Regions from separate parts of the Paraburkholderia sp. SIMBA_053 genome, predicted to be linked through region 1. Evidence: riboswitches for the same ligand, from Rfam matches in the RefSeq annotation. Region 1 holds a riboswitch; each other region holds the start of a gene.
What was found. A riboswitch is a leader RNA that binds a small molecule or an ion and turns the genes downstream of it on or off. The one in region 1 is predicted to bind cobalamin.
Positions count from the first base shown of each region.

Region 2: it holds a riboswitch for cobalamin, as region 1 does, so the genes downstream of both, cobG (precorrin-3B synthase) here and cobA (uroporphyrinogen-III C-methyltransferase) in region 1, are expected to answer to the same signal.
Region 3: it holds a riboswitch for cobalamin, as region 1 does, so the genes downstream of both, SB753_RS23320 (TonB-dependent receptor domain-containing protein) here and cobA (uroporphyrinogen-III C-methyltransferase) in region 1, are expected to answer to the same signal.
Region 4: it holds a riboswitch for cobalamin, as region 1 does, so the genes downstream of both, SB753_RS26030 (CbtB domain-containing protein) here and cobA (uroporphyrinogen-III C-methyltransferase) in region 1, are expected to answer to the same signal.

Region 1 covers NZ_JAWRXU010000010.1:7,883-11,100, reverse strand. The annotation lists gene SB753_RS25020 (cobyrinate a,c-diamide synthase) at 1-206, opposite strand, end outside; gene cobO (cob(I)yrinic acid a,c-diamide adenosyltransferase) at 209-811, opposite strand; gene SB753_RS25010 (cobalamin biosynthesis protein) at 808-1,230, opposite strand; gene cobA (uroporphyrinogen-III C-methyltransferase) at 1,227-1,994, opposite strand; cobalamin riboswitch at 2,227-2,472, opposite strand; cobalamin riboswitch at 2,542-2,823, shown strand; gene cobW (cobalamin biosynthesis protein CobW) at 2,980-3,218, shown strand, end outside.
Region 2 covers NZ_JAWRXU010000001.1:465,301-468,518, forward strand. The annotation lists gene SB753_RS02150 (cobalt-precorrin-5B (C(1))-methyltransferase) at 1-712, opposite strand, end outside; gene cbiE (precorrin-6y C5,15-methyltransferase (decarboxylating) subunit CbiE) at 718-1,977, opposite strand; cobalamin riboswitch at 2,061-2,249, shown strand; gene cobG (precorrin-3B synthase) at 2,332-3,218, shown strand, end outside.
Region 3 covers NZ_JAWRXU010000008.1:158,402-161,619, reverse strand. The annotation lists RNA gene ssrS (6S RNA) at 1-102, opposite strand, end outside; gene SB753_RS23330 (cell division protein ZapA) at 265-579, opposite strand; gene SB753_RS23325 (ATPase) at 576-932, opposite strand; cobalamin riboswitch at 1,150-1,431, shown strand; gene SB753_RS23320 (TonB-dependent receptor domain-containing protein) at 1,523-3,218, shown strand, end outside.
Region 4 covers NZ_JAWRXU010000011.1:16,771-19,988, reverse strand. The annotation lists gene SB753_RS26040 (ATPase domain-containing protein) at 1-1,083, opposite strand, end outside; gene SB753_RS26035 (histidine phosphatase family protein) at 1,279-1,869, opposite strand; cobalamin riboswitch at 1,907-2,045, shown strand; gene SB753_RS26030 (CbtB domain-containing protein) at 2,086-2,307, shown strand; gene SB753_RS26025 (CbtA family protein) at 2,319-3,161, shown strand.

The DNA of each region.
Region 1 (3,218 bases):
TTGCCGACCATCCACAGATCCAGCGACAGCACGGGCGCGCCGCTTGCGCGCGCAAGGATCATCGGATCAAGAAAGTCGGGCCCGGTCTTGAACACGCGCACACGCCGCCCCAGTCGCCGATGGTAGCGCGCGAGGCCCGCGGTGATCGTGGTCTTGCCTTGACCCGACGCGGGCGCGCTGACAAAGAGCGCAGGGCAGGCGGACACGTTCAGAACTCCACGCCGCGCTGCGCCTTGACGCCTTGCTCGCGGTACGGATGCTTGACGATGCGCATTTCGGTGACGAGGTCGGCGGCTTCGATCAGCGCATCGGGCGCGTGGCGGCCGGTCACGACCACATGCAACATCGCCGGACGCGCGTTGATGACGGACAGCACTTCGTCGAGCGGCAGATATTCGTACTTGAGCACGGTGTTCAGTTCGTCGAGGATGACCATCTGATAGTCGCCGCTTTCAATCATCCTGCGTGCTTCGTCCCAGCCTTTGCGTGCGGTGGCCATGTCGGCGTCCCGGTTCTGCGTGTTCCAGGTGTAGCCGTCGCCCATCGTCACGAAGTCGCAGTTGGCAATTGCGCCGAGGAAGTCGCGCTCCGACGTATGCAGGGCGCCCTTGATGAACTGCACGACGCCAAGCCGCATGCCGTGGCCGAGCACACGCACGGCCATGCCGAAAGCGGCGGTTGTCTTGCCCTTGCCGGTGCCGGTGTTGACGATCAGCAGGCCCTTTTCGACGGTCGCGTTGGCCTGCTTCTTTTCGTGGCCTTCACGCCGGCGTTCGGTCATGCGTTGATGCGATTCGGGATCGGTCTTCATGGAAGGTCCTGTGAGATGGTGGTGACACTGTGTGCTGGCGCTGGTGCGGTCGATGCGATCGCCACGGTGACACCAGCGTAAACGGTTTTGCGAGCGATCAGATGTGCGGTGGAACCGGCGGCCACGCCAAGCAACGCGCACGGTTCGCATACGCCGTCCACGCCGAGATGCTCGCGCGCGGCAGCCGACGGTTCGTGAACGCCAATCGGGAGAATCTGCTCGCGGGTGAACACTTGCAGCGTGAACCCGTGACGCGCGCAGAACTCCAGCAGGCCCGGCTCGTCGGCTTTCGTTTCAATAGAGGCTACCGTTGCAATCTGTTCGAACGTGTGCGAACCGAGCGCGGCGCGCACCGCCGTTTCGATCTCGTCCGCCGATGTGTGCAGGCGGCAACCGATGCCCACGCTAAGCGTTTTCATTTCGCGTCCGGCGAAGATGCCGCATCTGATGAGCTTGCCGCGGCGGCACGCGCGAGCGCGAGCGACGCCACGCCGCCTATCACCACGATCGCAGGCGAGCCGAGTCCCGCGCGCGCGACCGCATCGGCGAATTCGCCAAGCCTCGAAAGCGCATGGCGTTGCTCCGGACGCGTGGCCGATTCGATCGCCGCACACGGCGTGTCGGCGCGCATGCCGGCTGCGAGCAATGCGCCGACGATATCGTTCAGCCGCCGCATGCCCATGTAGATGACGAGCGTCATGTGGGTGGCGGCGAGCGCGCCCCAATCCGGCTCGCTGCTGCCCGCACCGTGGCCGGTCACGAAGATCACGCCTTGCGCATGATCGCGGTGTGTAACCGGAATGCCGATAGCTGCGGGCGCCGCGATTCCGGCTGTGATCCCGCTGACGATCTCCACCTCGATTCCGGCCGCATGCAGCGCCTGCTGCTCTTCGCCGCCTCTGCCGAATACGAACGGATCGCCGCCCTTGAGTCGCGCGACGCTGCGCCCAGCATGCAGATGATCGAGCATTTGCGCGACGATGCCTTCTTGCGGCGTCGACGGATGACCGCCGCGTTTGCCGACGTAAACAATGGAGGCGTCAGCGCGAGCGAATTGCAGCACGTCGCGATTCACGAGATCGTCGACGAGTATCACGTCGGCTTGTCCGAGGGCGCGCGTTGCCTTCAACGTCATCAGTTCGACGTCGCCGGGCCCTGCGCCGATCAGCCACGCGCGTGTCATCGCGCCTCGCTAGCCGTGCACGGCAACGACGTTGCGCGCCCCGCCGGCGTACGCCATGCAGTGCGGCACGCGAACGGGCCCAGGTGATTGGAGATCGAAGTCATTCAAGCGGTGTCTTCACGCACGACGACGGCACGCGCGGGTGCGAACCCGGTTGCCAGATCGTGCTTCAGCGCCTTCACATCCGTCCCTCGCGGATTCCGGCTGCCGGCGGCGTGACGTCGAGAAACGCACGGTCGCCTCCGCATCTGGCCGGTATCCGGGCTGGCGGCCTCACGCGCTTTGCCTTCCCGCCCGCATTCATTCGAATGTATCGGACAGTGGCATCGAAAACGCATGCGCGGTGCAGCATGAACATTGCACCGCAGGTCGCTTACCGTTGCGGGGACAGCACAGGTTGAGCGCGGGAGCGCTGCCTGTTTCCCGTTTAACTGCACACGCGAATGCATGTGCGGGCACCAAACGCGCGCATACGATAGCACACGAGAAGCCCGTGCGATAAGCGCGCCGGGCCCGCGTTTCCTTGACGGCGCCAGACGGTCGGCCTAAACTCGCACGCACTTCTGGTGCTCGTGTGCGCGCTCGTGCGCATGCAGTTAAACGGGAAACAGGGCGCCCGCCTGTCACGGTTTGGGTCAACCTGTGCTGCCCCCGCAACGGTAAGCGAAAAGTGGCGTCACGGCGGTTCGCGTGGCGTCGCAGTGCCGGCTTCGATGTCCACGCGCAAGGCCGCGTGGGCATATCACCACTGGGCGAGAAATCACTCGTCCGGGAAGGGGAAGCGGCGCTTTCGCCAGCCCGGATACCGGCCGGAACACGAAGGGCGAACGTCGCGGGGATGCGGCGCTGCGCTCATGCCCTCACACCCGTTTTCTGCGTTTTTCCTGTTGTAGCAAGGCCGTCGTTCATGCCCGAGGCACGCGCTGGACCTCATGCGTGCGGACTACGCCGGCCGGCGCCTGCAACCTCTGGGATGGACCTCACGATGCAAACTCAAATGCGCAAGATCCCCGTCACCATCGTCACGGGCTTTCTCGGCAGCGGCAAAACCACTCTGTTGCGGCACATTCTTCAGTACGCGAGCGGCAAGCGCATCGCGGTGATCGTCAACGAGTTCGGCGAACTCGGTATCGACGGCGAAATCCTGAAGGGTTGCGGCATCGGTTGCGACGAGAACGGTGTCGAAACGGAAGGGCAATTGTATGAACTCGCGAACGGTTGCCT
Region 2 (3,218 bases), on a different contig from region 1:
CCATTTCGATCAGCGCGATATCGGGTAATGCGTAGTGCGAGCGCATCGCGTCTTCGCTTGCATTACCTGTACACGCGGCGAGATGCATGTAGCCGTTAGCGCGCGCAACGTCGATGCCCTGATGAATCGACGCGATGTAGGCCGAGCACGAAAACGGCCGCACGATGCCGGTCGTGCCCAATATCGACAGGCCGCCCACAATCCCGAGCCGCGGGTTCATCGTTTTGAGCGCGAGCGCTTCGCCGTCCTCAACGCCAATCGTCACTTCGAAACCGCCGCCATAGGCATGCTCGGCAGCGAGTTCTGCAAGATGCTCGCTCATCATTTTGCGCGGCACCGGGTTGATCGCCGGTTCGCCGACGGCGAGCGTCAACCCCGCACGCGTCACCGTGCCCACGCCCGGCCCGGCGCGGAACACCACACCTGGCTCAGGGACCAGACGCACGCGCGCGAACACCACGGCGCCGTGCGTGACATCGGGATCGTCGCCGGCATCCTTGATCGTGCCCGCTTCGGCGCCGTCATCGGTCAACCGGCAGAAGACGAGCGGCATCGGCACATGCTGGCCCTTGGGCAACACGATTTCGGCCACCTCGCTGACCACACCCGCGAGCAGCAGACGCGCGGCCGCCAGCGACGTGGCGGTTGCGCAACTGCCGGTCGTGTAGCCGCTGCGCAGCGGTGCGGGTTGTTCAGGCGTTTCGTCGCGCATGAGCGTCACGCCGATGAAGCAGCGTTGGTGTTATCGGCAACACTATGGACGCCATCGGCAGCGCAACGCTTCACCACATCGTACAAGGTGATCGGCAGCGCTTGCCGCCACGTATCGAAGCCACCGAGCGGCTGAGCGTCCGCAAGCGCAATTCGCGTGAGCGTGCCGCCATGTTTGTCACGCCATGCAGCGAGCGCCGCCTCGCCTTGCAGCGTGACCGCGTTCGCGACCAGCCGGCCGCCGTCGCGCAAATTGTCCCAGCACCCTTCGAGCACGCCGGGCACCGTCACGCCGCCGCCGATAAACACCGCATGCGGCGCGGCCAACCCTTCGAGCGCTTGCGGCGCGCGGGCCGCCACGAGTTGCAAACCCGGCACGCCCAACGCATCGCGATTGTGCTCGATGAAGCGCTGACGCTCCGCGTGCCCTTCGATGGCGATCGCCCGGCAAGTCGGATGCGCGCGCATCCACTCGATGCCGATCGAGCCGCTGCCCGCACCCACGTCCCACAACAATTCGCCGGGCGTCGGTGCGAGTCGCGCGAGCGTGATCGCTCGCACATCGCGTTTGGTGAGCTGGCCGTCGTGACGGAACGCGTCGTCGGGCAGACCGCAGGTGAGCGGCAGGCGCGGCGCGCCTTCGGTGGCGCGGCATTCGAGCGCGACCAGGTTCAGCGCGGCGACATCGCCCGGGGACCATTGATCCGCACGGCCGTCGATGCGCCGCTCGTCGTCGCCGCCAAGGTGTTCGAACACGGTCATCCGCGTTGCGCCGAAACCTCGCGCGCTCAGCAGGTCGGCAAGCGCGGCGGGTGTGCGCCCGTCCGCGCTGAGCACGAACACGCGCGCGCGGTCATGCAAATAAGCGTTCAGCGTGGGCAACGGCCGCCCAACTACCGACACCATGGCCACATCCTGCAACGGCCAGCCGAGCCGCGCCGCCGCGAGCGATAACGACGACGGCGCGGGCAACACGCGCAGTTCACTGGGCGGCAACTGTCGAGCCAGCGTCGCGCCGACGCCGAACAGCATCGGATCGCCGCTCGCCAGCACGCACACCGAACCGCCGCGCTCGGCCAGAAGCGGCGCGAGATCGAATGGGCGCGGCCACTCGGCGCGCCGCGCCGCCAGCCGCGCGGGCAACATCGACAGATGACGTTCGCCGCCGTAAATCACCGACGCCTCGAGCAACGCACGCCGTGCGGGCCGCCCCAAACCGGCGAAGCCGTCGTCGCCAATGCCCACTACCGTCAGCCACGCCGACATGCACCCTTCCTCATTTTGTATCTCAAACAATGCACTGCGCCACGCCGGTCAAAGCGTCCAGCCTCGTTGTGCTATCCGAAAAAGGGCATAATACAGCCGCCGGTGCCCTTCGGGGCCTAACAGGGAACACAGCGGGAAGATTGCCGCTGTGGCTGCCCCCGCAACTGTATGCAGCGAGTCCGCCTGCGCTTGGCGCCACTGGTTCAACCGGGAAGGCCGCAGCGGACGACGACCTGCCAGCCAGGAGACCTGCCGGCCAGACTGTTCGTGCCAGCCAACATCGGGCGGGGTGTACCGATGCCGCAGCAATGCCGTTTTGACCGCTTGCTCGGGCCGTCGCGCGACGCTAACCCGGTGTCCGTCTTGAATCCAGCTTCGCCCTCCACTCTCTTGGCCGACGCGGCATCTGCGCTGCGGCCCTCGGCGTGTCCGGGCCTGCTGCGGATCGTGGCGGCGCGCGACGGCGGCATTTGTCGGATCAAGCTGCCAGGCGGCGAATTGAGCGCGGCTCAGGCCGAGGCGGTCGCCAACGCGAGCGCGCAGCATACGGCGGGTGTGATCGAACTGACGAATCGCGCGAATCTGCAATTGCGCGGTGTTCGGGCCGGCCATGAAGCTGCGCTGGTCGCCACGCTGATCGATGCGGGGCTCGGACCGGGCGCTGCAAGCGGCTCTGAAAGAATGGGCGATAGAGCGCCGACCGATTCCGCCGAAGACGATCACGATCACGGTCACGATCGCGATCGCGATCGCGATCGAAACGCGCACGCACTCGATGCAGCCGCCGCTGACGACGTGCGCAACGTCATGATCAGCCCCACTGCCGGACGCGACCCATGCGCACTGTTCGACACCAGACCTCTGTGCACCGCCCTTCTCACGCTGCTGCAAAGTGAAGCGCGTTTCGCGGCACTATCGCCGAAATTCGCGTTATTGGTCGACGGCGGCGAGCGGCTCGCGAGAGTGGACCACCCGCATGACGTGTGGCTCGCGGCAGCACAAGATTCGGCCGGAGCGGTGCGCTTCGTGTTCGGGCTCGCGGGCTGCCCGACCGTGGATGCAAACGCGAGCGCAAACACGCACATCGGCGGGAAGTCACCATCATCAGGCAACGCTGCGAACTCGTCCGAAAGATTGCATGCGGATGCGACAGGCGCGTTGGCCTCGGTGCTGCCGTCGCAAGTTCCGGCGCTCGTGCGCGCGTTGCTGCATACGTTTCTCGATCTTGCCGCTGCCGACGC
Region 3 (3,218 bases), on a different contig from region 1:
ATCAGACAGAGTGACGCGCACGCCCGTGCTACAAATTTCCGCAACCGTGCACATGGCATTGGTTCAAGGAATATATGACCTTGGCGAACCAGGCAGGGAAGCTAAACCGATGAAGCTAAAACCATTCAGGTGAAACGTTTGCCGAGTGTGCTCGTGCATGCTCTCACGCGCTTTGCTCAGCTGCTACGTGTGCCACCTGGTTGAATCTGCAGCCGACCCGAAGACCGGCCACTTCTACTTCCAGACACGTTGCAAACTTGCTGCTTACTGCATGGTGTACTGCTCGATCACAGTACCCAGTTGTTCGTTCATTTGATGCATTGTACGCCTGATTTCTTCAGCGGGAAATGCTTCTCCGTGACGCACGCTCGATTGCAGCTTAAGCAGTTCCGATGCCAGCGACAGCGCGGCCATGACAGCAATACGATCCGTGCCGCGCACGTTACTGTTATTGCGGATCTTCGACATTTCGGCGTCGACTCGTGCGACTGCTTCAAGCAGCGCGCCTTCCGTTTCCGGCGAGCAGGCGAGGCGATAGGGCACGCCGAGAATCGATACTTCGATCTGCTTGGTGGTCATGCATTTTCTCCATGGCGAGTGGCGTCGCTCTCCGCTTCGACTTCATGCTGAGCGGGCTCGAGCAGATCGAGCTGGTTGTCCGGCTCGTTGTGCCCGCGAGCGCGCGGCAATTTTTCGAGGATCGCATTGAGCCGCACTTGAGCGTCGTCGATCTTGGCCGACAGCGCGTCGCGCTCCGCTTGCAGTGCATCGCGTTCCTCGCGCACCATGGCAAGTTCCGTGCGCGTGGTTTCTGCCTCGGCGCGCGACTGGGCGAGCTGCTCTTCAAGCGCAACGCGCGCTTCGTTGTGGCGCTGGCTGATCGCTATCAGCTTGCCGATATTCTGTGAGAGTGTTTCGAGTTCGGTGAGCATGTGCTGCGTCCTCTAAAGACCTCGCATTTTAGCGCGGAATGCCGCACGTTCCGACATTTGTCTCGTTTCGAGACGTAACAACACCGCTTTATGCAGGCTTTTTTCGACTGAAGATGAAAAAGTACTCGTGTGTCACAGATCGCGTCGGACAATACTCTGCTCCTGTCCGAATCATCGCTGTCGTGACCCGCATTCTTGACTGGCCCCGAGGCCGCTCATACACTGGCCGCACTCTGGTGCCCGCGCGCGCAATTCATTGCGCGTGCAGTTAAACGGGAAGCAGGGCGCGCCGTTCACCTGAACGCGCGAACCTGCGCTGCCCCCGCAACGGTAAGCGACCGCATTCGCTTTGCACTTCGTGCTTTGCAGTTCGCGTTTGCAGTTCGATCCCCATCGCGTGTTCCAGTTCAACATGCGAGTGTGCCACTGCGCGTCACGCGTGGGAAGGCGGGATCGAGCGTCGTCAGCCCGGATACCGGCCAGAGGGAGAGGCGCGCGCCCGCGAAATGAAGTCAAAAGCGCTCGCGCCTCGTTACGCGACGGCCTGCGGGGAAGCGGGCCGCGCACGCCATCCACGGGAAACTTCACTCATGCTGTCCCCTATCGCCCGCGCGGCGCTGCTCGCATTTGCAGGGCTGCCGCAGCTCGCGCATGCGCAAGCCGCCGACAGTTCGCCTGCGCCGTCGGTTGCAGTCGCACCAGTCGCTACGAGCGCTGTATCCGTCGCTATCACCGAATCATCACCTGCTGTTTTGTCGCCCGTCGTCGTCACCGCCGAGCGCGGACCTCAAGCGCTCGCCGACACGATTCCGCAAACGTCGCTATTCGATCAGCAGGACATTGCCGATACCACCGCAACCGATCTGCCGGGTCTGCTGCAACTCGCGCCCGGCGCGCAAATCTCGCGCACAGGTGGGCCCGGTTCGACAGCGAGCCTGTATCTGCGCGGCGCGTCGTCGACGCAATCGCTGATTCTCATCGACGGTGTGCGCGTCGATTCCGTGAGTCTCGGCACCGCGCAAATTGCGCAGATTCCGCTCGATCAGGTCGATCACGTCGAAGTAGTGAACGGCAACGTGTCGGCGTTGTATGGCTCGGGCGCGATTGGAGGCGTGGTCCAGGTGTTCACGAAAGACGGCGGCGATCATCCGCCGCGTTTCAATTTTTCCGTGGGCTACGGCAGCTACCACACGCAGACACAACAGGTAGGCGCGAACGGCGCGTTGGATAAGGACGGCCGCACGACCTTCAACATCTCGCTCGCGCGTTCGAAAGACGACGGTTTTTCCGCGCTCAATCCCCCTGAGGCGCCGAATGCGAACCCCAATGCGAACGGCTATCTGAACGAGAGCATCTCCGCTTCGCTGCGCCATAAGTTCACCGACAACTGGGACGCGGGCGCCCGCTATCTCCAGTCGAACGGCAACAACAGCTACGACAATGCGTACGGCGAGCCGACCGATCTGAACAATCTGTACACGAAAGTGCGTCAGTTGTCCGCCTTCGCTAACGGCAAGCTAACGGACTGGTGGACCACGCACTTCATCGTTGCGCAAGGCGACGACCGCAGCGTGTCGAACACCAACGGTCTGTATAACGGCCGCTTCGACACCGACAATCGACAGTACACCTGGCAGAACGATTTTGCGCTGGCCGCGCAGCAGAAACTGCAGGTCGGCTACGAGCATCTGGACCAGAGTCTCGACTCCGATACGTTTGCCGCGCCCACTCGTCATGTCGACTCGGGCTTCGCCGGTTATACGGCACGCTTCGGGCGCAACCAGATACAGGCTAACCTGCGGCGCGACCAGTACTCCGATTTCGGCGGAGCGAACAGTTACTATCTCGGCTATGGCTTCGACATCACGTCGCGCTGGAAGCTAAGCGCAAGCTATTCCAGTTCGTTTCGCGCGCCTAGCTTCGACGATCTGTACTATCCGCTGAGCGGTAATCCGTCCATTCAGCCGGAGCGCAGTCATTCGATCGAAGCAGCGTTGCAATACGCGTCGAATGCGCTCGGTGTGATGCGTTTGAGTGCTTTCCAGACGCGTTATTCGAATCTGATCGACTATGAACAGGTGACGCCGGGGATCTATCTGGTCGAAAACGTGGGCCATGCAAAAGTGCAAGGACTCGAAGGATCGTGGAGCGGACATGTAGGCAAGACCGACGTGCGCGCGTCGGTGACGCTGCAAAATCCGGTCGACCTCGACAACGATACCGACCTCGTGCGGCGAGCGCGGCGTTTCGCGTCGCTGACGGTGAATCGCAGTATTGCAGGATGGC
Region 4 (3,218 bases), on a different contig from region 1:
GCCTCTTTTCTCGACGGAGGTGCGAACGTCGCTCGCGAACTCGCCGGGCGAGATCTCGGCGGGATCGATCTGACGCAGCGTCAATAGTCCGTTGTCCACATAGGGCTGCAGATTCATGCCGACCGTCGCGCAACGCGCGACAAGGGTGACCAGCGTTTCGTCGAAGACATAGTAGACGCAGCGTTCGCCACGTTCGAGAGCCGCAATCAGGCACGAAACCACGGTGGTGGTTTTGCCGACACCCGAAGGGCCGATCAGGAGCGCGTTGGTGCCAGGTATCAGTCCGCCGCCCAGCAGCGCGTCGAGACCTCCAGTGCCCGTGCTCACCACATGTGTATCGAATTTGGCGTGATGCTCGGCCGCGACGAGGCGCGGATAGACATGGATGCCGCCGGTGTCGAGCGTGAAGTCGTGGTATCCCTCGCGGAACTTGATGCCGCGCATCTTGGCAATGCGCAGGCGCCGGCGATTGCCGCCGTAGTCGTGCACGACGTTGTCGAGCGCGATCACGCCGTGAGCGATGCTGTGCAATTGCACGTCGCCCGGGTCGGACGTATTGTCGTCGAGCAGCAAGACCGTGCATGCGCGCGTGGCGAAATAGCGTTTCAACGCGAGGATTTGCCGCCGGTAGCGCAGTGCGTTCTGCGACAGCAGGCGCAACTCGGACAGACTGTCGAGCACGATCCGCACAGGCTTGATCTCGTCGACCTGCTGGATGACGTTTCGCACCGTTTCGCCGAGTTCGACCTCAGCCGGATGCAGCACCGTCTGCTCGAATTGCGGATCCAGACCTTCGTCGGAGACCAGTTCCAGGATATGGAACTGGCTCAAATCCCAGCCATGGCTGTCAGCTACCGAGATGAGCTCCGAACGAGTCTCGGAGAGCGTAATGTACAGACCTGCCTGCCCTTCCTCAGCGCCCTGAAGTAAAAATTGCAACGCCAGGGTGGTTTTACCCGTTCCCGGCGCGCCCTCCACCAGGTACATGCGGTGTGGGGTGAGGCCGCCTCCCAGGATGTTATCGATTCCCTCGATTCCTGAGCAAAGGCGGGTAGGCTTGTGAGTGGCAGCGTCTTTTGACATAGCGTGGTTATAGCATCGAATAATTGGCCTGGTCCGTCAGCCGGTATCGCCAGAATGCAAGTTGCATGCCTATTGCGAAAAGACCGTGGTTGGCGCGTGTGCGCCGGCGGAGAAGCGTGATCAGCGCCGTGTTAGTTCGTGTGGGCGGCGCGGCTGTCGGTATCGGACGAATAAGCCTTGGTTGTTCCGGCAAGGTCACGACGACGTCGGCCGCCATGTCCAGTCCCGTCGTTGCGAGCGCTGCAGTTCGACGACCGCGAGCGGTGGGATTTCAATGCGCGAAAACACCGCTGGCGGTGTGCCCAACACATGGACGATCGCCGCGCGGACCAGCGGCGCATGCGTCACGGCGACCACATCGTGGACAGCGTGCGACGCGCCATCCGGCGCGACGTCTATTGCGTCGAGCCATTCGCCGATCCGCTTCACCACCTGGCTGAATGATTCGCCGCCGTGAGGAGCGGCGTCGGGGTCGTGCGTCCAGGCTGCCAGTGCGTCTGGCGCGTGCGCGGCGAGATCGTTGAGCCGTTGGCCGCGCCACTGGCCGTAGTCGACATCCGAAAGCGCGGTGTCCACCTTCGCAGCGAGGCCGAGCGCCAGGGCCGTTTCGCGCGCGCAGGCGGCGGGGCTGACGAATGCGCTTGCATTATCGGCAAACGACAGGCGCGCTCGCGCTGCTTGCGCTTCGCCGAGGCCGCGAGCGTCGAGCGGATCGTCGGCCGGAAAGCGGCCCGCGCGCATGGCCGCGGTTGGCGCATGGCTGACCAGTAACAGCCGCAGGTTCATTTTTGAGTTCCCGTCAATATGCGCTCGTGTCGCTGCGTGGTAGCTGGCGCGGAAGTTTAGCGCGTAGAATAGCCGCACTGCGAAGCGCGGAAGCCGGTGAAAGCCCGGCGCGGTCGCGCCACTGTAATCGGCATCACAAGCCGAAAGCCAGACCTGAGCTTCGCATCATTCCTCTGCAATCGACTACGGGGCGCGCTACCCCAGGAGATGTCCATCATGACTGAAGCTGTTTTCGATACCGCCGGCCAGCCCGCCATTCAGCCCACGCCGATTCCGTTGCGTGAACTGCTGCCTTGGGCCGTGTTCGGAGGATTGCTGCTGCTGCTCGCGCTGTATTTCGTCGGTGCGGAACAGGGCGCCACGTCTTTAGTGCCTGGCATGTACGTGCATGAGTTCGTGCACGACGGCCGCCATCTGCTCGGCTTTCCCTGCCACTAACGGAGCAGAACATGGTCGGTAAGTTGTTGTTGCGCGGGATGCTTGCAGGCATCGCCGCGGGGCTGCTCACGTTCGCGTTTGCGCGAGTGGCGGGCGAGCCGCAGGTCAATCAGGCGATTGCCTTCGAAGAGAAAGCCGGGGACGGAGCCGGCGCAATGCATGAGCATGAGCACGCCGGTGCGGGTGCGGGTGCGGACGCGCACGAGCACGAGCACGAGCACGAGCACGAGCACGAGCACGAGCACGAGCACGAGCACGCGCATGAGCAGGAGTTGGTCAGTCGCGATACGCAAGCCGGATTGGGATTGCTCACCGGCGTAGTGACCTACGGCGCGGCATTCGGCGGACTGTTCTCTCTGGTGTTTGCCTATGCGTACGGGCGAGTGGGGGCGATGAGCGCACGTGCGTTGTCGGCGTGGCTTGCCCTCGGCGCTTTCGTCGCACTGGTGATCGTTCCTAACATCAAGTATCCGGCGAACCCGCCAGCGGTCGGCGACCCGGAGACAATCGGAACGCGCACGGGCCTGTTTTTTCTGATGATCGCCATCTCGCTGACCGCGATGGTTTTTTCGCTGAAGGTCCGGCGCCGCGCGGCAATGAAACTTGGCGCATGGAACGGCTCGATCGTGGCCGGACTTGTGTTCATCGCCATCATTGCCGCGGTGCAGATGTCGATGCCCGTGATCGACGAAACGCCGGCCGGTTTTCCAGCGGCGCTGCTGTGGAAGTTCCGTGTGGCTGCACTCGGCATGCAGGCGATCATGTGGGCGACGATCGGGCTGCTGTTCGGCGCGATCGTTGAGCGGAGTTCGTTTATGCGTGTCGGGAATCGCACAGCGACCCGGTCGGCTTGAGGTCTTCTGGCGGCTTGCGCTGAGCGGCTGGCTGCGTGAGTCGGTTAAGGCTGTGGG